One region of the Methylobacterium sp. UNC300MFChir4.1 genome, then DNA from elsewhere that is predicted to be linked to it. Evidence: predicted binding sites of a transcription regulator. Region 1 holds the regulator's gene; each other region holds the start of a gene.

Evidence for each region. The regulator LexA, encoded in region 1, represses DNA repair genes until DNA is damaged. The targets are predictions, from matches to a motif close to TGTTCNNNNTGTGTTCNG.
Region 2: the regulator LexA is predicted to act here: its motif matches at 1,737-1,754, upstream of BMY19_RS24120 (DUF3072 domain-containing protein).
Region 3: the regulator LexA is predicted to act here: its motif matches at 4,413-4,430, upstream of BMY19_RS07995 (PA0069 family radical SAM protein).
Region 4: the regulator LexA is predicted to act here: its motif matches at 2,220-2,237, upstream of parE (DNA topoisomerase IV subunit B).

Annotation. Positions count from the first base shown of each region.
Region 1 is NZ_FOCS01000011.1:38,318-44,215, reverse strand. Features, by position in the region: gene gltX (glutamate--tRNA ligase) at 1-1,199, opposite strand, end outside; gene BMY19_RS16075 (ComEC/Rec2 family competence protein) at 1,393-3,720, shown strand; gene lexA (transcriptional repressor LexA) at 3,714-4,442, opposite strand; gene BMY19_RS16065 (hypothetical protein) at 4,693-5,142, shown strand; gene BMY19_RS16060 (hypothetical protein) at 5,161-5,376, opposite strand; gene fae (formaldehyde-activating enzyme) at 5,697-5,898, shown strand, end outside.
Region 2 is NZ_FOCS01000022.1:87,265-93,162, reverse strand. Features, by position in the region: partial or broken gene BMY19_RS24130 (polysaccharide biosynthesis/export family protein) at 1-739, opposite strand, end outside; gene BMY19_RS24125 (Flp family type IVb pilin) at 1,001-1,249, opposite strand; gene BMY19_RS24120 (DUF3072 domain-containing protein) at 1,444-1,728, opposite strand; gene BMY19_RS24115 (gluconokinase) at 1,903-2,469, shown strand; gene BMY19_RS24110 (Cof-type HAD-IIB family hydrolase) at 2,474-3,295, shown strand; gene BMY19_RS24105 (lytic transglycosylase domain-containing protein) at 3,464-4,429, shown strand; gene BMY19_RS24100 (helix-turn-helix transcriptional regulator) at 4,773-5,654, shown strand; gene cysE (serine O-acetyltransferase) at 5,881-5,898, shown strand, end outside.
Region 3 is NZ_FOCS01000004.1:98,474-104,371, reverse strand. Features, by position in the region: gene BMY19_RS08005 (ribonuclease HII) at 1-443, shown strand, start outside; gene BMY19_RS08000 (methyl-accepting chemotaxis protein) at 457-2,559, opposite strand; gene BMY19_RS07995 (PA0069 family radical SAM protein) at 3,268-4,383, opposite strand; gene BMY19_RS07990 (hypothetical protein) at 4,542-5,072, shown strand; gene BMY19_RS07985 (amino acid permease) at 5,235-5,898, shown strand, end outside.
Region 4 is NZ_FOCS01000024.1:57,510-63,407, reverse strand. Features, by position in the region: gene topA (type I DNA topoisomerase) at 1-1,598, shown strand, start outside; gene BMY19_RS24805 (hypothetical protein) at 1,784-1,972, opposite strand; gene parE (DNA topoisomerase IV subunit B) at 2,344-4,404, shown strand; gene BMY19_RS24795 (PRC-barrel domain-containing protein) at 4,559-5,053, opposite strand; gene BMY19_RS24790 (outer membrane protein) at 5,270-5,898, opposite strand, start outside.

The DNA.
Region 1 (5,898 bases):
GCGAGGCGTCCGCGCCCCTCGTCGGAGAGCAGGGCGCGGGCCTTGTCGTCGAGCGCCAGGGGCCGCTGGGCGTAGAGGTAGTAGGCGCTGTCGAGGAGCTCGATCAGCGTCTTGGCCCGCTCCTTCAGGCCCGGCATGGCCTGGACGAGCTTGTCCTTGAGATCGGGCCGCAGCGGCGCCGACAGGCCGCGCTCCGGCCCGACGTTGGGCAGGATGGTCTCGATCGCCGCGACGAGGTCGGAATCGGCGCTGGTGCGGATGTAGAGGCCGTTGAGGTTGGCGAGCTTGGCGAAGTCGAACCGCGCCGCGGAGCGTCCGACCGCGCCGAGGTCGAAGGCCGCGACCATCTCGTCGGTGGAGAAGACCTCCTGGTCGCCGTGGCTCCAGCCGAGCCGCACGAGGTAGTTGCGCAGGGCCGCCGGCAGGTAGCCGAGATCGCGGTAGGCCTCGACGCCGAGCGCGCCGTGGCGCTTCGAGAGCTTGGCCCCGTCCGCCCCGTGGATCAGCGGGATATGCGCCATCCTCGGGATGTCCCAGCCGAGGGCCGAGAAGATCTGGCTCTGGCGCGCCGCGTTGGTGAGGTGGTCGTCGCCGCGGATGATCTGCGTGACGCCCATGTCGTGGTCGTCGACCACGACGGCGAGCATGTAGGTCGGCGTCCCGTCCGAGCGCAGCAGGACGAGGTCGTCGAGGTCCTTGTTGGCCCAGGTCACGCGGCCCTGGACGGCGTCCTCGACCACGGTCTCGCCCTCGGTCGGGGCGCGCAGGCGGATCACCGGCTTGACCCCGGCGGGGGCCTCGGACGGGTCGCGGTCGCGCCAGCGGCCGTCGTAGCGCGGGGCGCGCCCTTCCGCGCGGGCGGTCTCGCGCATCTGCGTGAGCTCCTCGGCGGTGGCGTAGCAGTGATAGGCGCGGCCCGCGGCCAGCAGCTCCTCGGCGACCGCGCGGTGGCGCTCGGCGCGGGCGAACTGGAAGACCACGTCGCCGTCCCAGTCGAGGCCGAGCCAGGAGAGGCCGTCGAGGATCGCGTCGATCGCCCCCTTGGTGGAGCGCTCGCGGTCGGTGTCCTCGATGCGCAGCAGCATCTTGCCGCCGGTGTGGCGGGCGTAGAGCCAGTTGAACAAGGCCGTGCGGGCCCCGCCGATATGCAGGTAACCCGTGGGCGAGGGGGCGAAGCGCGTGACGACGGCTGAGGACATCGGTCCGGTATGTTCCGGGGCTGGTCGCGGACGGGGCGCGACGGACGGCGAAGGGGCGGCGGAGCGGCGAGGGGCTCGACAGGGCGCCCGTAGCACGAAGAACCCGCTGTAGCACGGGCCGGCGGATGCGTTAAGAATCGCCCGCAGAATCGCCCGGCCCCGACGACAGGTCGCGCGGAGCGGGGCGGCGGCGATGCGGCGGATCGGCGCGAGGCGGGCGGACGGCGCGGTCGCGCTGATCGGCCCGCGCGCCCGAGCCCTTCCCGCCGCCCTCTTGGCCGCCCTCCTGGCCGCCCTCCCGGCGCTCCGCGACTGGGTCGTCGCCGGCCTCGCCCGCGAGGCCGAGCAGCGCCGGCTGTTCCCCTGGCTGGCGGTGGCCTTCGGCGGCGGGATCCTGGTCTACTTCGCGGCGGCCGACGGCGCGCCGAGCCTCGCCGCCCCCCTGATCGCGGCCGCCCTCGCGCTGGCGCCGGTCCCCGTCCTCGGCGCGCGGCCGGCGGCCCTGGCGGCGGCGCTCGCGGTGGCGGCCGCGTTCCTCGGCTTCGCGGCGGCGACCTGGCGGGTCTCGCAGGTCGCCGCACCGATCCTCACCCGCACCACGATCGGCCCGCTCGTCGGAACGGTCGAGGCCCTGGACGAGCGCGAGGTGGGCGCCCGGCTGGTGATCCGGGTGGAGAGCTTCGCCGGCCTCGCGCCGGAGGCGCGGCCCGCCCGGGTCCGGGTCTCGTTCCGGAAGACGCCGATCCCGCGTCCCGGGGACGGCGTCGCCGCCACGGCCCGGCTGCTGCCGCCCCCGGAGGCGGCCCGGCCCGGCGGCTACGACTTCGCCCGGGACGCCTATTTCCAGGGGATCGGCGCGGTGGGCTCGCTGATCGGCACCGTCACCGTCCGGGAACCGTCCGGGTCGCCGCCGCTGGGCCTGCGGCTCGCCGCTGCGCTCGACGCGGCGCGCAATGGGCTGACGCGCCGGATCGCGGAGGCCGCCGGCGGCCAGGCGGGTGCGGTGGCGGCGGCCCTGGTGACGGGCAAGCGCGGCCTCATCGGGCCGGCCACCAACGACGCGCTCCGCGCCGCCGGCATCTACCACGTGGTGTCGATCTCGGGCCTCCACATGGTGCTGGCCGCCGGCGTGGTGTTCTGGCTGGTGCGGGCGCTCCTCGCCGCGGTGCCGCTCTGCGCGCTCCTCTGGCCGATCAAGAAGATCGCGGCCGGCTTCGCCATGGTCGGCGTCACCGCCTACTGCGCCTTCTCGGGCTGGGACATCGCGGCCGAGCGCTCGCTGATCATGACCCTGATCATGCTCGGCGCGATCCTGGTGGACCGGCCGGCCCTGTCGATGCGCAACCTCGCCCTCGCGGCGCTGATCGCGCTCGCCCGGGAGCCGGAGGGCCTGCTCGGCCCGAGCTTCCAGATGTCCTTCGGCGCCGTGGCCGGGCTGATCGCCTGCGCGCGGCTGATCGACGGGCGGCTGCTCGTGCGCCCGGGGGCCGGGTGGATCGGGCGGCTCGTTGGGACCGGCCTGTCGGCGATCACCGGGACCCTGGCCACGACCCTGGTGGCGCAGGTCGCGACGGCCCCCTTCGCCACCTACCACTTCCAGACGGTCCAGCCCTTCGGCCTCGTCGGCAACGCCCTGACCCTGCCGCTCGTCTCCCTGGTGGTGATGCCCGCCGCGGTGATCGGCTGCCTTGCCTATCCCTTCGCCCTCGACCGGCCGGTCTGGTGGCTGATGGGGCAGGCGGTGGCCGGGATGCTGGCGATCTCGGACTGGATCGCCGGGTTCGAGCGGGCGGTCCTGGTGCTGCCGGCCTTCGGCGCCGGGGCGCTGGCCCTGCTGACCGCCGGCCTGCTGCTGGGGACGCTGCCGGCCTCGCGCCTGCGCTGGCTCGCCGTGCCGCCGGTCCTGCTCGGGCTCGTCCTCGCGGCCCGGCCCGACCGCTACGACCTCTACGTCGACCGGCAGGGCGCGGGGGCCGCGGTGCGGGGCACGGACGGGCGGCTCGCGGCCCTCGGCAGCCCTTCGGGCTTCGTCCTCGAGCAGTGGCTGAAGGCGGACGGCGACGGGCGGCGGCCCGCGGCGCTGATCGTCCGGTCGGGCAGCGGGCGCTGCGACCGGCTCGGCTGCACCGCCCGGCTGCCGGACGGGCGGGCGGTCGCCCTGGTCCGGGACCGGCGGGCCTTCCCGGAGGATTGCGCCCGCGCCGCGGTGCTGATCACGGGTCTCGCGGCGCCGCCCACCTGCACGGGGCCGCTGGTGATCGACCGGCGCGTCCTCGCCGCCCGCGGGGCCGTGGCTCTCCGGGCCGACGGCGACGGCTTCGCCGCGCGCTACGCCCGGGACGACGGCCGCGCCGTGCCCTGGCGGCAGGCCGCGGGGCGCGGGCCGGGACCTCCGTCGCCGGTCACCGCGGAGCCGGGCGACCGCCCCGCGGAGGACGGGGTCGCCGCGACGCCGGAGGCCGACGCCGCGCCGGGCGGAGACCTCGCCCCCGGCGACGCGCCGGCCGAGCCGCTTCAGTAACGGCGGACGAGGCTCACGAGGCGGCCCTGGATCCGGACCCGGTCGGGCCCGAGCACGCGGGTCTCGTAGGCCGGGTTGGCGGCCTCGAGGGCGATCGACGAGCCGCGGCGGCGCAGGCGCTTGAGCGTCGCCTCCTCGTCGTCGATCAGCGCCACGATGATGTCGCCGGTATTGGCCGTCTCCTGCTTGCGGATGACCACGAGGTCGCCGTCCAGGATGCCCGCCTCGACCATCGAGTCGCCGCGCACCTCGAGGGCGTAGTGCTCGCCGCCGGCCACGAAGTCCGGCGACAGGGTGATGGCGTGGCTCTGGTTCTGGATCGCCGAGACGGGCGTACCGGCCGCGATCCGGCCCATGACCGGGATCGAGATGGCGCGGCCGGACTCGTCGATCATCCGCGTGCTCGCCGGGGCCGGCGGCTGCTTGGACTTACCGCCCTCGACCACGCTCGGCGTGAAGCGGCGCGGCTCGGCGGGGGCCTGAGTCGCCGGAGCGGCCTGGGTCAGGCTCTCGGGGATCCGGATCACCTCGATGGCGCGCGCCCGATTCGGTAGGCGCCGGAGGAAGCCGCGCTCCTCGAGTGCCGTGATTAGCCGGTGGATGCCGGATTTCGACTTGAGATCGAGGGCATCCTTCATCTCGTCGAACGACGGCGGGACACCGCATTCCTGCATCCGGCTCTGGATGAATCGCAGGAGGTCCAGCTGCTTGCGCGTGAGCATCGACGGGGGACTCGCGGCTTGGCGGACCGCCACGTGACGGTCTCCGAAACAAATCACGAACAGGTTAAACGTTCCGCAAGTGTTCCGCAAGAGCGGCACCGCTCGGCCCGGCGCGCCGCGGGCGCGCCCGCGGGAGAAGGTCGAGAAACGCATTGACGGCGCAAGCGGAGCCGTTTCAATGCATCGCGGCGCCCCGCCGGGAAGGCGGCGGATCCGGGGTGCGGGCTGGGACCCTCTTGGAATGACGAGGATGCGACGTTCCGCAGCTCTGCTGCCCCTCGGCCTCGCCGCCCTCGGCCTCGCCGGCTGCACCACCGGATTCTCCTACATCTCGCGGAACTACGTGGCGCTCACTCCCCAGGTCGTCACGATCGGCTGCAAGGAGCCCTACGAGGTCTACGACAACCGGCAGCTGCGCCGGATGCTGATCGTGTCCAACGCCCTGCGCGAGTATACCGGCTGCAACCTGAGCGAGGTCCGGATCGATCCGGAGCCGGGCGCCACCCGGGTGAAGCGCTTCCGCACCGCCGCCCGGGCCTATCTCGACGAGACCGTGCGCGAGGATTGCCGGATCACCGGCGAGACCGTGTTCGATCCGCTGAAGACCGAGTTCGCCTACGCCTGCGACGCGCCGATCGAGAAGCGCGGCACCGTGGTCCCCCGCCTGCCGGGCCGCAATCCGGGCCTCGGCGTGCGCTGACCGGCCGGCGGCGCGTCCTCAGGCGCCCGGCTTCGGGAAGGTCCGCTCCGCGGCGTCGCCGGCGGCGGCCAGCAGGGCGCGGGCGAAGGCCCGGGCCTCCGTCCGGTCGAGCACGATCGCGGCGGTGACCGGCGCACCGCCGAGGTCGGCGAGGGCGAGTTCCAGGCGCACCCCGTCGGGCACGGCGCTCGCCTGAAGGCTCCAGCCGGAGCCCCGGTCCGTGCTCTCCGCCATCGTGTTCCTCCCGCATGCCCGGCACGGCGCCGCGCGCCCACCGGAACGGCCAGGCCCGGGACCGCTCCCGGAGCCGCGCTCCGATCTTCCCTGCCTCGCCTGTCCGCGTTCCTCAAGGCCACAGGCCGCGCGGGGGTGGAGATGCGCGCCGTCGCGGATGCCGGCGGCCGCATCGCGGCGACACGGGGCGGCACGGGGCTGCGCCCGCGCCGCGGCGCGGGCGAGGGCAGGGGCGGCCGGGATGGGGGCCGGCCTCGGGGCGATTGACGCGAGGCCGCCGATGATGTCTCCCGCGGGCTCCGATCAGGTGGAGTTCGAACATGCAAGAGATCTGGTTCCGCACGGGCGAGGCCACGGTGCTGGCGGCCGAGGGCCAGTACACCGACGCCATGCCGGAGGTGCTGATCGGCTCGGTGCGCGGCCCGGTCGGTCAGGCCTTCGCGTCGATGATGGGGCAGGTCCAGGGCCACACGCGGATGTTCGTGGTGCGCGACCTCAACCAGCTCGTGCGCCCGGCCACGA
Region 2 (5,898 bases), on a different contig from region 1:
TGGGCCGCAGGTAGATGTTCTCCCTGGGGTTCGACACCACTGTGGTCAGCGGCACGGTCGCGGTCACCGGCCCGCGCGAGAGCCGCACGAAGGTCTCGTTGACCGGCGCGCGGTTGCCGCCGGCGGCGGCGATGACGTCGAGGATGCGGTCGCCGTGGCCCGAGAGCGGCAGGCGGGCGCCGGCGGCGCCCTCGCCGGTGACGGTGACGGCCTGGGAGATCGGGCGGGTGACCGAGACCAGCACCTGGGGCTGGATGGCCTTGCCGGCGAGCTCGTTCTCGATGAGCGCCTGGACGTCCTGGGTGCGGCGGCCGGCGACCTTGATGCGGCCGGCATAGGGCACCGAGATGGCGCCGTCGCGCCCGACGGGCTGCTCGGGGATGAGGGCGGACTTGGAGCCGGCGGAGAAGCGGTCGGCGACGAGGGGTCCGGAGAACAGGCCGCCGGATCCGGCTTCCCAGACGGAGACCGAGACCATGTCGCCGATGCCGATCACCGGCTCGGAGGAGGGGCGATGGTCGCCGAAGGAGGCGAGCAGGCTGTCGAGGGGGCGGCCGCGCAGGGCTTCGACCACGGAGGGGGTGACGTCGATGATCTCGTAGCGGGCAAGGATCCCGCCGTCGGCCGTGGCGACCTCGGCCCCGGCCTGGATCGCGCTCGCCGTCGGACCCGCCGCGGGCAGGTACGTGCAGCCCGACATCGCCGTGACGGCGAGCAGGACGAGGGGAAGTTTGCGCATCCAGATGTTGCCCATCGGTATTGCCGAGCCCGTGCCTAGCCCATAGCGGCCCAGGTGTCCGTAGCGGGTGAGCCACACTCCGCCCGCCACGACCGAGACTGCTAAGTCATCCTCGTTAAGCACAGCTTTTTCGGGGCACAGGGACGACGAATGCCGGGCGCAGCGCGCGCTGCTGAAATATCGGGACACAAATCCGGGCGCTGTCGACGGTAACGGGTCGGCCCATCGACTCCAGGGCCGCACGGCCCCGGCGCGATCCGCTCACTGACCCTGGGTCACCGCCGCGGTGATGTCGCCGTAGACGGCGCTGACGCGGGACACATAGTAGCGGATGCTGCCGACCGCGACGAGGAAGATCAGGCCCCCGAGCAGGGCGTACTCGGTCGCGGTGGATCCGCGGAGGTCGCGGGCGAAGCGCGCGGCCGCGACAGGGATCCGATCCGTCAGGGCGGCCGCCGCCCGGGATCGCACCGCGCGCCGCCCCGCCCCGTCGCCGCCCGGCTCATCCATGGTCGAACGCGCCTTCCCGTCCCGCCGTCCGCGTGGCCCCACGCGCTCGGAAGGCTGTTAACGGCCCGCGCTTGCCGCCGGCTTAACGAAGTGTCCGAAACAGGGCATCGGGCCGATTCCGGGCGGGATATGCACCGCCCCGGTCGGCGGGCCCGGTCGGCGGGCGCGCCCGGCGCGGGCGCGCCCGCGTCGGCTCAGGCGTGGCCGGCCTTGTGGCGCAGGTCGTCGATCCGCTTGGAGGCCTCGGCCTTGTCGAGGTCGGGATCGAACGCCTTCGGCTCCTTCGCCTCCTCGGAGAGCGTCTTCAGGTAGGAGGCCTGCGCGCCGGTCATCGGCTCGCCGCCGGTGGTCCACTGGTCCGGATCCTTGATCTGGTTCGACACGTCCTTCGGGTCGGTCTTGGGGTTCTCCGGCGCATCCTGGCGCGCTCCGGAGTCTCGACCGGCCTTCGACGTCGCCTTCGCGGTGGTGGTAGCCATGCGACTCATGTTCCCTAAATGTTCGCGTTCTGGGTCGTCAACGCGGCCCGCGGCGCGACGGTTCCTGCCGACACGGCGGCGGCGTCGGGCGCGGCGATCTTCCCTTCCGCGCGCGCGCTCCGCATGATCGTGACGCGCGGCGCCCCGGCGCGCCTCGGAGCCACGGTGGTCCGGATGACGTACCAATCAGACCCGCCATTCGATGCCGGGACGGCCGCTCAGGTGCTCGTGGTCATGGGCGTCTCGGGGTCCGGGAAGAGCACCGTGGCGGCGCTGATCGCCGAGAAGCTCGGCTGGATCTTCGTGGACGGCGACAGCTTCCACGCGCCGGAGCACGTGGCGAAGATGCACGCGGGCCGCGCCCTCGACGACGCGGACCGCGCGCCGTGGCTCGCCCGGATCGCGACCTGGATTCAGCAGCGCCTCGACGCCGGCGAGTCCGGCGTGGTGGTCTGCTCGGCGCTCCGGCGCGCGTACCGGGACGTCCTCACCCGGGGCAGCCGGCGGGTCCGCATCGTCTACCTCGACGGCGACAAGGCCCTGATCGCGCGGCGTCTCGCGGAACGCCAGGGTCACTTCATGTCGCCGCATCTCCTGGACAGCCAGTTCGCGACCCTCGAGGTCCCGGGCCCCGACGAGCACCCGATCACCGTCGGGATCCTCGAGCCGCCCGAGGCGATTGCTGACCGGGTCGTGGCGGAACTCGCCACCGCGGCGCGCCGGGATCCGGGTGGGAAGTGACGCGATGACTGCAGGAACCGGCAAGGCCGCGGGGATCGCCCTGGTGATCTCGGACGTCGACGGCACCCTGGTCACCGGGGACAAGCGCCTGACGGCAGCGACGGTGGCGGCCGTGCGCCGCCTGCGCGCGGCCGGGATCGGCTTCAGCATCGCCTCGGCGCGGCCGCCGATCGGGCTGCGGAGCCTCGTGGCGGAGCTCGGCCTCGACCTGCCGATGGGCGCCTTCAACGGCGCGAGCGTCGTCCGGCCGGACCTGTCGATCATCGAGGAGCGGACCATCCCGGAGCCGGCGGCCCGGGCCGCCCTCGACCGGCTCCTGGCCGAGGGGCTGGACGTCTGGGTCTTCGCCGACGGCGCGTGGTGCTTGCGCGACCCGGACGGTCCCTACACCGATCTGGAGCGCCGCACGATCGACGCGGAGCCCCGGGTCGTGCCGGATCTCGGAACGCTCACGGGTACGGCCGCCAAGATCGTCGGCGTCAGCCCCGACCACGCCCATCTCGCGGCCTGCGAGACGCGAATCGCGGCGGCGCTGGCCGGCCGGGCCACCGTCCACCGCTCGCAGAAGTACTATCTCGACGTGACGCCGCCCGATCTCGACAAGGGTCGCTTCGTCGCCTGGATGAGCGCGCATCTCGCCATCCCGCGCGAGCGGATCGCCACGTTCGGCGATGCCGGGAACGATCGCCCGATGTTCGCGCAGAGCGGCTACTCCGTGGCGATGGGCAATGCCGAGGCGAGCGTCCAGGCGGCCGCCAGCGCGGTCACGGACAGCAACGACGCCGACGGGTTCGCTCGCGCGGTCGAGCGCTTCATCCTTCCCTGACCGGCTCCCCAGACCGGCCGACCGCGTCCGCGCGCCGCCCTGTGGCGCGCGGATCACAAGCACGCCCGTCGCCCCGGCCGCCCACAGGCTGCCGAACGGGGGCCGCTTTCCGGCCTCATTTCCCCGTGACCTAGCTTGACTACAGAACAAGCAGCACCGGGTCTCGGAATGCATCGCCTCATCCTGGCCGCCGTACTCGCGGTCGCGCCCGCCGCCGCCTTCGGGCAGGGCGCGCGCGACAATATCGACGCGTTGATCGAGCAGCAGGCGAAGGCGAACGGCGTTCCGGCGAGCTTCGTGCACGCCGTGGTCAAGCGCGAGAGCAACTACAATCCGCGGGCGAAGGGCGGCAGCGCCCTGGGTCTCATGCAGATCAAGCACGCGACCGCGCGCGGCATGGGCTACACCGGCGACGCCGCCGGCCTGTACGATCCGGAGACCAACCTGCGCTACGGCGTGGCCTATCTGGCGGGCGCCTACCGCACGGCCAAGGGCAACGTCGCCCAGGCCTACCAGTACTACAACCGCGGCTACTACTACGCCGCCAAGCGCCAGGGCATCTCCAACGAGGTCGCCTCGGTGGTCGCCCCCGTGGCGGCTTCGGCCAGCGCCCTCGCGAGCCTGTTCGGCGGCGGCGTCGCCGACTCCAAACCCAACCCCGCGGCCGCCGCCCTGGCCTACGCGCCGACGGCCGCCGCCGTGGCCGAGGTTCCGACCGAGACCGTCGAGGTGCCGCTGCCGCCGCGCCGGCCCGCCGCCCTGGCCGGCGCCGCGGTCGAACTCGCCAGCCTGTCCATCGACCCGGCCGCGGGCGCGACCCCGGCCGCCCCGCAGGCCGCCTCGGTTCCCTCCGTGGAGGTGCCGCTGCCGCCGCGCCGACCCACCGCCCTCGGGAGCGCGGAGGCCTCGCCGGCGCAGATGGCGGAACTCCGGCTTTCGCCGCAGCCCGCGGCGGCCGCCACCCCGATGACCCCCGCGGCCGCTTCGGCACCGGCCACCGAGGCGGCGGTCGAGGCGGTCGAGGTGCCGCTGCCGCCGCGCCGTCCGTCGCTCCAGATGCTCGCCGCCGCGACGCCGCGGCGCGCTCCGGCCGCCGCGCCGGTGCGCGAGGCCACGGCCCTGCCGGTCGAGTAGCGCGCCCTCTCCGGCGCGGGTGCAGACCGCCGATCGCCCGCCCGGCCGGGCCTTCTGCCCACACAAGGATCATGCCCAAGGCTTGACCATCGGGTCGATCCGCAACACATAGGCGCCACGCCAGCAACGTGGTTGGATCGTTACGGTACGGACCGGCGCCGCGAGACAGCGGCCGTACGCGGGTGGCGCACGACGGATCTCAGGGCAGGAAACGCCGGTCTACGCGCGCACGTTCTCAGGCAGCTTCCTGTCTGGCGGAACGCCAAAGCGCGATGGATCTCGAAGCGGCAGGCATGCAGGGCACGGACTCTGCTTTCGAGCTGGCAGGAAAGCGGACGGCGCCATGACCGGCGTGGAACAGGAATCTCTCTTTCTCACGGACCTCGGGCGACGCGTCAGGCACGCGCGCACCGTGCGCGGGCTGTCGCGCAAGGTTCTGTCGCAGACCTCGGGCCTGTCCGAGCGCTACATCGCGCAGTTGGAGGGCGGCCAGGGCAACGTCTCGATCATCCTGCTGCGGCGGGTGGCGAACGCCATGGGTGTGCGGCTGGACGACCTGATCACCGGCAACGACGCGCTGCCCGACTGGCCGGTGGTGCGCGACCTCCTCGCCCAGGCGAGCCCGGCCCAGATCGTCGCCGCCAAGGAGGCCCTGTCCGGCGGCAGCCGGCCCGAATCGAGCAACCGGCCGCGCGTGGCGCTGACCGGACTGCGCGGCGCCGGCAAGTCGACCCTCGGCAAGCTCGCGGCCGAGCGCCTCGGCTGGACCTTCGTGGAGCTCAACGCCGAGATCGAGCGGGAGAACGCCCTCTCGGTCCAGGAGATCTTCGCGATCTACGGCCAGGAAGGCTACCGCCGGCTCGAGCAGGCGGCCTTGCGGCGCCTGACCGAGCATCCCGGGCCGCTGATCCTCGCGACGAGCGGCGGCATCGTCGCGGAACCGCTGACCTACGATCTGCTCCTCCAGGCGTTCTACACCATCTGGCTGCGCGCCCGGCCGGAGGAGCACATGAGCCGCGTCCGCGAGCAGGGACACCTCGCCACGACGGGCGACCACGCCTCCGCGATGCAGGAGCTGCGCGCCGTGCTGGCGAGCCGCGAGCCGCTCTACGCCCGGGCCCCGGCGACGGTGGACACCTCCAACATCCCTGTCCAGACGATGCTGGACCGCCTGACGGCGGCGATCGAGGCGCGGTTCGGGCAGGGCGTGCCGCTGGCGGACTGACCCGCCCGCGTTCGCTGACAGCCATGCGACCGATGCGCCCCCCGGGCCGCGCCGGCCCTTGATCGCCGCGGTGCAGCGCACCACGCTAGGGCAGTAGCCGCGGTCCGTCGCCGCCGCTGCCGTCTCTCCGGGCGGGACAACCACCCCGCCCGAGCGGGCGCTGGACCGGCCCCGCCCCACGCGCGACCGGCAGACCCTGCGAAGTCCCGGACATGAGCATCCGACTATGAGCGCCAGTCCTGCC
Region 3 (5,898 bases), on a different contig from region 1:
TCGACGACAGCAAGCGCGTCCCCGAGCCCGTGCGCGACCGGCTGGCCCCCCTGATCCGCGCCCACGCGCGGGTCGCGGTGGCGGCGGGGTCGCGCGCCCTGATCGACCGGATCAACATCCGCGGCGCGACCCTCGACGCCATGGCGCGGGCGGTGGCGCGGCTCGGCCTCGCCGAGCCCGTGCTGGTCGACGGGCGCGACGCCCTGCCGGGCTTGCCCGGCCGCGCCGTCGTCGGCGGCGACCACTTGGTGCCCCAGATCGCCGCCGCGTCGATCGTCGCCAAGGTGCTCCGGGACCAGCTGATGCGGCGGCTCGCCCGGCGCCATCCCGGCTACGGCTGGGAGCGCAATGTCGGCTACGGGACGGCCGTCCACCGCGCCGGCCTGACGCAGCTCGGGCGCAGCCCCCACCACCGGCTCAGCTTCACCCGCGGCTTCGACTGAGCCGGGCGACGGGTCACGCGGCCCGGACGCCCGTGAGGAAGCGCTCGACCTCCGCGGCGAGCTCCTCCGACTGACGCGTGAGCGCGGTGGCGGCCGTCAGCACGTGGTCGGCCGCGCGACCGGTCCGGTCGGCCGCCTGCGCCACGCCGGCGATGTTGCCGGTGACCTCCTGCGTGCCGGCATTGGCCTGGGCGACGTTGCGGACGATCTCCTGCGTCGCCGCCCCCTGCTGCTCCACCGCGGCCGCGATGGCGGCGGCCACGGCGTCGATCTCCCCGATCCGGCCGGTGATCGTCCCGATCGCCCGCACCGCCTGACCGGTCACGGTCCGGATCTCGCCGATCTGCCGGCCGACCTCGTCGGTGGCCCGACCGGTCTGGGCGGCCAGTTCCTTGACCTCGGTTGCGACGACCGCGAAGCCGCGCCCGGCCTCGCCGGCCCGCGCCGCCTCGATCGTGGCGTTGAGCGCCAGCAGGTTCGTCTGCGCGGCGATGCGGGCGATCAGCTCGACGACGGCGTCGACCCGGGCGACGGACGCGTTCAGCGCCGCCACCAGGGCGGCCGTCTGGTCGGCCTCGCCGACCGCGCTCCGGGCCAGCTCGGACGAGCCCTGGACCTGCCGCCCGATCTCCTGGACGGAGGTGCCGAGTTCCTCCACCGCGGCGGCCACCGTCCTGACGCCGGCGGACGCCTCCTCGGCGGCCGCGGCCACGGTATCGGACTGGCTGGCCGTCTCCTGGGCTGTGGTGGTCATCTCCCAGGCCGTGGTCTGCAGTTCGGCCGCGGCGGCGGAGACCTGCCCGACGATGCCGGCCACCGCCGCCTCGAAGGTCTGCGCCATCGTGTGCGTCATGGTCCGGCGCTGCGCCTCCGCGGCGCGCGCCGCCTCGTCCGCCTCTGCCTCCAGGGCGCGGGTGCGGACGAGGTTGTCCCGGAAGACCTCCACGGCCGCCGCCATCGCGCCGATCTCGTCCCGCCGCCCGCGGGCCGGGATCTCCACGGCGACGTCGCCGGAGGCGAGCGCCCGCATCGCCTGGATCATGGCCCGGAGCGGCCCGAGCACGCGGCGGACGACGACGACGGCGCCGGCACCGGCGAGCAGCACCGATGCGGCCAGGAACAGGCCGGTGTGCAGCAGCGTCGCCCCCGCCTCAGCGAAGAGTGCCTGCGCGCGGGCCACCATCGCGTTCAGCGCCGCCTCGGCGAGGTCGGCGATGGTGTTGACCTCCCGCGTGTTGCGGTCGCGCAGGTCCTGGATCGCGACGCTCGGCGGCTGGCCCCGGCTCAGGGCCGCCCGCAAGGCTTGCCGCCGCGCCGCGACCTCACCCTCGAAGTTGCTGGCGCCCGCCCTCACGAAGGCGTCCTGGACCGCCCGCGGCAGCGTGTCGTCCATGTGATCGACGAGATTCGCCCAACTCGCCGCGACGCGGCCGCGCTCCTCGGCCTCCGCGAGGCGCTCCTCCTCGGACCAGCCCGTGCCCCGTGTCACGGCCGTCTCGGCCCGCGCCACGTTGCCGCCGATCGCGACCCGCGTGATCCAGGCGGCGCGCTTGATGTCCAGGGCGCGGGCCAGCGCCGCGTCCCGGCGCGGGATCGTGACGTCGACGGCCCCGCTGGTCGCCGTGAGCGCGTCGAGCAGATCCCGGAAGGCGGTCGCGGCGACCTCCTCGGTCGCGGCCTCGCGCTCCGCGACCGGGACCGCGAGGGCCGCGTCGATCCGCGACGTCAGGCCGGTGACGGCCTCGTGCGCCCGTCGGAGCGGATCGACCGTCTTCGCCACCGCGGCGGTGTCGATCGCGCGCACCAGACTCAGGAGCGCCGCCAGCCGATCGATCCGGGTCGCGCGCTGTCGGGCGATCAGGGCCGCGTCGGCGGGCGGGATCCTGTCCGCGGCGATCAGCGCCTGCAGGGTCCGCCCCCGCTCGAGGCGCACGGCGAGCAGGATCTCGAGGAGGATCCGGCTGCCTTCCGTGAGCGCGACGACGCGGCGGCTCTCCCGCTCCTGCGCCCCGGCCTCCAGCGCCGTCCGGGCGCCCGCGGCCAGCAGCATGGCGCTGAGTGAGAACAGGATCGCGCACAGGATCGTGCCGATGGACGGACGCGGAAGACGCAGCATGAGGGTCGGGATCTCTCTTCGCGGTGCGTCGAGGCGTGCGGCCCGCCGCCGGGCTGCCCGGTTCGAGCAGGGCAGCCGGTCGGCCTCGGTCGACGGAAAGGCTGAGCGACGCGACAGGCACCCCGACGCGGCGCCGGCCCGGTTCGCTCGAAGGGCGCGGCGAGGGCGTGGCGAGTCCGGGTCCCACCGGCGCTCCCGGTCCGGTCATCGGACCGGGAGTTCGCCCGGTCGGCATCGGAGGTCGAAACCCCGACACTCCACCGTCTCAAGGAAGGCCGGCAGTCGCGACCGGCAGAACCGAGCCGGGCCGCGGCGCGCGGCTCGCCCGCGACCGGATCACGGCGCACAGCGTCCATTGGCGGGATCTGCGGACACGGACGCCGGACAAAATCGCGCTCTTACACACAGAACGACCCTCAATATAGAACTGAAATTCGATAACTCAATCAAACTTGGTCAAAAATTTCGCAGTAAACCTCGCGATCTCAGGCATTTGAACCACAATGACACAGATGTCAATCTTACGTTCTGCGATTTTCCTCACACCTAAGACATCCGATAATCGACTTTGGGAGCAACATTTGAGCCGTTTTCAATCTTCGGAATTATCTTCTTACGCCGTTTCCGGCCAAAATGACTGGAATTTTCGCTGAACCGTACTGTGGGACAGGTCCGCTGCCTCGCGCGCGCCGCCGCGTCGGTCGCGTGTCAGAACAGCGCCAGCTGCGCGCCGGGCTTCCGGAAGGCGTCGCGGTTCAGCGCGATGCGCCCGAAGGCGAAACCGAGACGCGTGCCGGCGAGCCGGACCCGCTGGCCGATCATCGCCGCGTAGGCGCCTTCCCCGCGGAAGCGGTGGCCGAAGCGCGGGTCGTTCTCGCGCCCGCCCCGGGCTTCCCGCAGGAGTGCGAAGGCCCGCGCCCTGCGTTCGGGATAGTGCTCGGTGAACCAGTCCGCCACGAGGTCCGCGACTTCGCCCGGGAGGCGCAGCAGCGCGTGGCCGATCCGGCTCGCTCCATGCGCGCGCGCTTCGGCCAGGATCGATTCGATCTCGTGGTCCGTCAGGCCGGGGATGATCGGCGAGACGTTGACCATGACGGGCACGCCCGCCGCGCTCAGGCCCCGCATCGCCGCGAGCCGCTTGCCCGGCCGCGGCGCCCGCGGGTCGAGGCGGCGGGCGAGGTCCGGATCCAGCGTCGGCAGCGAGATCGCCGCCAGCACGAGGTTCTCCGCCGCCATCTCGGCCAGGAGGTCGAGGTCGCGCAGCACGAGGTCCGACTTGGTGGTGATGCTGACGGGGTGGCGGGCCTCCCGCAGCACCTCCAGAACTGCGCGGGTGAGCCGGTGCTCCCGCTCGACCGGCTGGTAGGGATCCGTGGCGGTGCCGAGGGCGATCGTGTCGGGCCGGTAGCCCGGCGCGGCGATCTCGCGGGCGAGGAGGCGGGCGGCGTCCGGCTTGGTGAAGATCCGCGACTCGAAGTCGAGCCCCGGCGACAGGCCGAGCCAGGCATGGGTCGGGCGCGCGTAGCAGTAGATGCAGCCGTGCTCGCAGCCCCGGTACGGGTTGATCGACCGGTCGAACGGGATGTCGGGCGAGCTGTTGTGCGCGATGATCCGGGCGGACCGCTCCGGAGTGACCTCCGTGCGCAGGGGTGCCGGAGCGTCCGCCGTCCAGGTCTCGTCGTGGAACGCCTCGCGCCGGGCGGATTCGTACCGGCCCGTCGGGTTGGCCGTCGCGCCGCGCCCGCGCCGGGCGGCCGGTTCCGCGACGCTCGGCCCGAGTCGCGGCGCGGCCCCGGATGCGGTCCCGTCGCGCGTGTCCCCCATGACGACTCGCCTCCCTCACGCATCCATACAAGAACATAGAGCGAACGCGACGGCGAAGGGCGCCTTTTTTTCAGGCAAATGCGGCTCTGCAGCCCGTCCGGGCGACGGCGCGTCGCCGCGCGGGCCGCGGGGCAGTTTACGGCGCCGCAGAATCGTCTATGCGCGCGCTCATGCTCTCCGCCGTGACCTATCTGGCCGAACCGGCCGATCCGGACGCGATCGATCGCCTGGCCGACACGCTCAGCGTGCTCGTCTCCGGCGTGGCCGGCGGCCTCGTCGGCGACGCGGTGATCGTCGCGGGCCGCGAGAGCGAGGCCGTGGCGGCCGTCGCGGAGGCCACGGGCGCGACCCTCGTGCTGCACCGGGGCGGCAATCCCTACGCGGCGGGCGCCGCCGCGGCCCGGCGGGACTGGATCCTGTGCCTTGAGGCCGGCGACGTCCCGGCCGAGGGCTGGATCCGCACCCTCGACCGCTTCGTCGGGACCGCGCGGCCGGAGACGGCGCTCGGCCGCCTGCATCGCCCGGCCGGGCGCTGGCTCGGCCGGCTCGTCAGACGGGCGGAGACCGTCGTCGGCGCCCGGCAGGCCCGGGCCGGCGACGTCGTCCGGCGCGAGGCCCTGCGTGCCGAGGGCGCGTTCACGGGTCGCCTCAAGGTCAGGCCGCTGATCGCTCGGATCGAGCGCGCCTGACCGGAAAGATCTTGCTCGGGAGAATCTTGCTCGGAAGAATCTTGCGCCCGATCACGTTGTTGTCGGTCGATCCGCCTCTACAACTCTGGAAGCGCGGCAGGATCGTCGCCGTCTCCGGACATGTCGACGCGCTGAGCCACCCCGATCTGGAAGGATGGTGCAATGGATTCGTCGGGCCTGATGGGGCGCAAGTCGGTCGAGGACATCGTCGAGAGCGGCGAGGGCGAGCAGCAGCTCTCGAAGTCGCTGGGCGCCCTCTCGATCACCGCGATGGGCATCGGGGCGATCATTGGCGCCGGCATCTTCGTCCTGACCGGCACGGCCGCGGCCCAGTATGCCGGGCCGGGGATCATGCTGTCCTTCGTGCTCGGCGGCATCGCCTGCGCCTTCGTCGGCCTCTGCTACTCCGAGATGGCCGCCCTGATCCCGGTCGCCGGATCGAGCTACACCTACACCTACGCGACGCTCGGCGAGTTCTTCGCGTGGCTGATCGGCTGGGACCTGATCCTCGAATACGCCATGGGCGCGGCCACCGTTGCGGTCGGCTGGTCGGGCTACGTGACGAGCATCCTGAAGAGCGTCGGCATCGTGATCCCGGCGCAGTTCGCCAACGCGCCGGGCACGCCGATCGAGGGCGGCGGGACCGCGCTGCTGAACCTGCCGGCGGTCCTGATCGTGGCGCTGATCACGATCCTGCTGATGCGGGGCACGAAGGAATCGGCGCTCTTCAACAACATCATGGTCGCGGTGAAGCTCACCGTCGTGGTCGCCTTCATCGCCCTGGGCTGGGGCCATGTGAACACCGCGAACTGGAGCCCGCTCATCC
Region 4 (5,898 bases), on a different contig from region 1:
AGACGGTGGCGCGCCACCTCGAGCCCGAGCAGGCCCGGCTCTACGAGCTGATCTGGACCCGCACCATGGCCAGCCAGATGGAATCGGCCGAGCTGGAGCGGACCACCGTCGACGTCACCGCCAAGGTCGGACCGCGGACCATCGACCTGCGCGCCACCGGCCAGGTGGTGAAGTTCGATGGCTTCCTGACCCTCTACCAGGAGGGCAAGGACGACGAGGAGGACGAGGAAAGCCGCCGCCTGCCGCCCATGAAGGCCGGCGACCCGCTCGCCCGCGAGCGGATCAGCGCGACCCAGCACTTCACCGAGCCGCCGCCGCGCTACTCCGAGGCGAGCCTCGTGAAGCGCATGGAGGAGCTCGGCATCGGCCGCCCGTCGACCTATGCCGCGGTTCTCCAGACCTTGCGGGATCGCGAATACGTCAAGATCGAGAAGAAGCGGCTGCAGCCGGAGGACAAGGGGCGGCTCGTCACGGGCTTCCTCGAGAGCTTCTTCCGGCGCTACGTCGAGTACGACTTCACCGCCGGCCTCGAGGAGCAGCTCGACCGGGTCTCCAACGCCGAGATCGACTGGCGGGCGGTGCTGCGCGACTTCTGGCGCGACTTCTCCGCGGCGATCGGTGAGACCAAGGAGCTGCGCGTCGCCGACGTGCTGGAGGCGCTGAACGGCCTCCTCGGCCCGCACATCTTCCCCGACAAGGGCGACGGCTCGAACCCGCGCACCTGCCCGACCTGCGGCTCGGGCCAGCTGTCGCTGAAGCTCGGCAAGTTCGGCGCCTTCATCGGCTGCTCGAACTACCCGGAGTGCAAGTACACCCGGCAGCTCTCGGCCTCGGGCGTCGACGGCGACGGTGACGGCTCCTCGGCCGAGGGCGGCCAGCCGGGCGTGCGGGTGCTGGGCGACGATCCCGCGACCGGCCTGCCGGTGACGCTGCGCGACGGCCGCTTCGGGCCGTTCCTCCAGCTCGGCGAGGCCTCCGCCGAGAAGGGCGCCGAGAAGCCGAAGCGCTCGTCGCTGCCCAAGGGGCTCAGCCCCTCGGACGTGGATCTCAACAAGGCGCTGGCCCTGCTGGCGCTGCCCCGCGAGGTGGCCCGCCACCCCGAGACCGGCGAGCCGATCCTGGCCAATCTCGGCCGATTCGGACCCTACGTGCAGCACGGGAAGACCTACGCCAATCTCGGCAAGGACGACGACGTGCTGGAGATCGGGGCTAACCGCGCCATCGACCTGATCGTCGCCAAGGAGCAGGGCGGCGGACGCGGCCGCCCGGCCGCCGATCCCGGCCGGCCGCTCGGCAAGGACGAGGGCAGCGGCCGCGATCTCGTGGTCAAGGCCGGCAAGTACGGGCCCTACGTCACGGACGGCGAGGTCAACGCCACGCTGCCGAAGACGATGAGCGCCGAGGCGCTGACCCTCGACGAGGCGATCGCCCTGGTGAACGCCAAGCGCGCCGCGGGCGGCGGCAAGCCGGCGAAGCGCGGGGCGGTCCGGAAAGGGTCGGCGCGGGCCGCGAGCGGCGACAAAGCGGCGGCGAAGAAGACCGCCGCGAAGAAGCCTGCGGCCAAGAAGGCGGCGGCGAAGACGTCGAGCGCGGGCTGAAGCGTTCGTGGACGAGGCTGAGGCGGGCCGGCAAGCCCGCCCGTCCTTGCGAGCGGAGCGAAGCAATCCAGTGCAGCGCGAGGCGTTCGAACGTGGCGCCGACTGGGTTGCTTCGCTCCGCTCGCAAGGACGTGGCAGAGGCAGCGTTGCCGCCCCTCACCGCGGGTTGCGGTCAGCGATCGGGTTCAGACCAGGTAGGTGATCGTCGCCGCCACGGCCGTCGCGAAGGTCGCGAGCGCGAGGGTGGTGGAGTTCATCAGCGCCCGGGCCGGCGGCACGACAGCCGCGTCATCGTCGCAGCCGAAGGCGGCGCCGGCCGCGTGCTCGAAGCGGATCAACGTGAGGCGGCGGGCCTCGATCGCGGCGTCGCTCATGGACTGCGGCTCCCTGACCACGGTCAAGATTTATCTCCGCCACCAACGTCGATCGTCCCGTTCTGTTCCGGGCGTCGCCTGTGGAAGCCGGGCATGCGGGTCACGAGAAAGCCTTAACCCATTGTTGTGCAACGTCGTGATGACGGCCCGGCGCGCGGAACCGTGTGCCGGCACGGACGCGGCCCTCGCTCGCGGCGGCGCAGCATGCGATGATGCGACCGCCTCGCCGCAGGGCGAACGGCTTTGATGTTTATGGTTTGTTCCGCTATCATGCGGGGATGAAGGCGCATGCTCCACGACCCGAGACCCGTCCCAAGACCCGTCTGCGCGAAGCCGAGCCGGCCGACGCGCCGCGCGCCCGGAGGCCGCGCGTGAGCGATCCGGCGCGGGACCTGTTCGGGCCGGGCGGCAAGGGCGCGGCGGCCCGCCCGCCCGAGCCGCGGCGGCGGCTGGATTCGGCGGCCTCCGTGGCGACGCTCGCGGCCGCCGAGCCGGAGGGCGGCTACACCGCCTCCGACATCGAGGTGCTGGAGGGGCTGGAGCCCGTCCGGCGCCGGCCCGGCATGTATATCGGCGGCACCGACGAGCGGGCGCTGCACCACCTGTTCGCCGAGGTGATCGACAACTCGATGGACGAGGCGGTCGCCGGCCATGCCAGCTTCATCGAGGTGGAGCTGGAGGAATCCGGCGCCCTCGTGGTGACCGACAACGGCCGCGGCATCCCGGTCGACCCGCACCCGAAATTTCCCGGCAAATCGGCGCTCGAGGTCATCATGACCACGCTGCACGCCGGCGGGAAGTTCGACTCGAAGGTCTACGAGACCTCGGGCGGCCTGCACGGCGTCGGCATCTCGGTGGTGAACGCGCTCTCCGACCTGCTCGAGGTCGAGGTGGCGCGCAACCAGACCCTCTACCGGCAGACGTTCTCGCGCGGTCACGCGCAGGGCGCGCTGGAACTGGTCGGCCGGGTGCAGAACCGCCGCGGCACCCGCGTGCGCTTCCACCCGGACGCCCAGATCTTCGGCTCGCTGAAGTTCGACCCGCGCCGCCTGTTCAAGATGGCGCGCTCCAAGGCCTACCTGTTCGGCGGCGTCGAGATCCGCTGGCGCTGCGCCCCCGCCCTCCTCGAGGGGCTGGAGGACGTGCCGGCCGAGGCGGTGCACCGCTTCCCCGACGGGCTGCGCGACTACCTCGCCCGCGACATCGACGGGAAGGAACTCGTCACCGACGCCATGTTCTCCGGCAAGATCACCAAGCCGGGCTCGCACGGGTCGCTCGAATGGGCGGTGGCCTGGATGGTCGCCGAGGACGGGATCTCGCACTCCTACTGCAACACGATCCCGACGCCCGAGGGCGGCACCCACGAGGCGGGCCTGCGCGTCGCCCTGCTGCGCGGCCTGCGCGAGCACGCCGAGCGGGTGAACCAAGCCAAGCGCATGACGGCGGTGACCACCGACGACGTCATGGCGACCTGCGCGTCGATGCTCTCGGTGTTCATCCGCGAGCCGGAATTTCAGGGCCAGACCAAGGACAAGCTCGCCACCGTGGAGGCCCAGCGCATCGTCGAGACGGCGGTGCGCGACGCCTTCGACCACTGGCTCGCCGCCTCCCCGGCCCAGGCCAACAAGGTCCTCGACTGGGTGATCGACCGGGCCGAGGAGCGCCTGCGCCGCCGCCAGGAGAAGGAGGTCGCCCGCAAGAGCGCGACCCGCAAGCTGCGCCTGCCCGGCAAGCTCGCCGACTGCTCGGCGGCCGGCACCGCGGGCTCGGAGATCTTCATCGTCGAGGGCGACTCGGCCGGCGGCTCGGCCAAGCAGGCCCGGGACCGGGCGACCCAGGCGATCCTGCCGCTGCGCGGTAAGATCCTGAACGTCGCCTCGGCCTCGCGCGACAAGCTCGGCGCCAACCAGCTGATCTCCGATCTCACCCTGGCGCTCGGCTGCGGCACCGGTTCGGCCTTCCGCGAGGCGGACCTGCGCTACGAGAAGGTGATCATCATGACGGACGCCGACGTCGACGGCGCCCACATCGCCTCGCTGCTGATCACCTTCTTCTACCGCCAGATGCCGAGGCTGATCGACCGCGGCCACCTCTACCTCGCGATCCCGCCGCTCTATCGGCTGCAGCAGGGCTCGAAGGTGGCCTATGCCCGGGACGACGCGGATCGGGAGCGGATCGTCAAAACCGTGTTCAAGGGCGGCAAGGTCGAGATCGGGCGGTTCAAGGGCCTCGGCGAGATGATGCCGGCCCAGCTCAAGGAGACCACCATGGATCCGAGGAAGCGCACATTGCTGCGCGTCGCGGTCCTGGACGAGGCCCGGGAATCGACCGGCGACACGGTCGAGCGCCTGATGGGCAACAAGCCCGAGGCGCGCTTCGCCTTCATCAGCGAGCGCGCGGCCTTCGCCGAGGGCGCCGACCTCGACATCTGACGCCGGAGCGCCGGCGCGGCCTCGCCGCGTCGGTCGATGGCGCCCGCGCCGTCTTTGCGAGCGGAGCGAAGCAACCCAGCAGCGCCACGTCCACCGAAGTCGCGCTGCCCTGGATCGCTTCGCTGCGCTCGCAAAGACGGGTTTCGGTCGCGCCTTATCGGGGCGGCGCGATCACCTTGGCCGGGTCGAAGGGCTGGGCCGCCGCCACCGTGTCCTTGCCCATGTTGAGGACCGCGGAGAATCGGTCGCCGCCGGGACGCAGCACGAGGGCGCCCGGCTCGACCGCGATGAGCTTGCTGCCGAGGCCGAGGAAGCCGCCGACGTCGATCACGACGGCCTTGAGCGTCCCGCCGTCGGCGATGAGCAGATCCTCGATCTTGCCGACGCTGTCGCCGGCGGCGTTGCGCACCGTCACGCCGATCATCTTCGTGGTCAGGAAGGTGACGGGCTTGAGCCCCTGACGCTTGGCGGCGTCCTCGGCGCTCGCCGCCTCCGTCAGCCGCCCGCCCCCCTTGCCGTCCGTCGAGGTTCCCGGTCCCGTGGCCGGCAGGATCGTGTCCTTGCCGATCACGCTGGCGTCCTGCGCGGAGGCCGGCGCGTTCGCGAGGCCGAGGGCCGCGAGCGACAGGAGAAGGATTCGGCTTCGCATGGCTGATCGCTCCGCGCGCCCGGTCCCTGCGTGGAAGGCCCTGTCCGGGTCACTGAGGGGCGCCGCGGTCTCAATCGCGGGCGGCCCGCGCGGTTCCGGCCCTCCCTGTCGCACCCGCCGAGGCCGGTTCGCGGTCCCGAAACGCGAAAGGGCCCGGCCTTGCGGCCGGGCCCTTCGGGAGCCCGGAGCCGGCAGAGCCGGCTCCGGCATCCGGTCTCAGTAGGAGCCGAACTTGTAGTTCAGGCCGGCGCGGACGACGGCGAACTCGGTCTTGGCGGCGGCGCCGTTGAGGTAGGCGATGCCGTTCGGGGGCAGGAGGTTGCCGTAGAACACGCCGCCGGCCGAGTTCTTCTGGCGGTCGAGGCTGACGTAGAGGCCTTCGACCTTCAGCGTCACGGCGTTCGAGCGGAAGAAGTTCAGGAACGAGTCGGTGGGCAGGGCGTACTCGACGCCACCGCCGGCGGCCCAGCCGGTGCGGAAGCTGTCGCGGAAGCGGTTGCCGGCGAAGTTCTGGTCGTCCTGGCCCGAGCCGTAGGCGAAGCCGCCGGTGCCGTACACGAGGGTGCGGTCGAAGGCGTAGCCGAGGCGGCCGCGCACGGTGCCGAAGTAGTCCAGCCCGTTGCCGCTGGTGGCGACGAAGGCGGGCGGGTTGGCGAAGGCGATGCCGGGGGCGCCGCGGAAGGTGTAGTTCTGGGTGGCGTTGGCGCGGCGGGCGAAGTCGACGTACTGGGCGTCAGCCTCGAAGCCGATCACGACGCCGGAGCCCGGGGTGAACTGGTAGTTGTAGCCGATCTGGGCGCCGCCCGAGAAGCCGTCGTTGTTGTTGCGGTTGTTGACGCTGACGA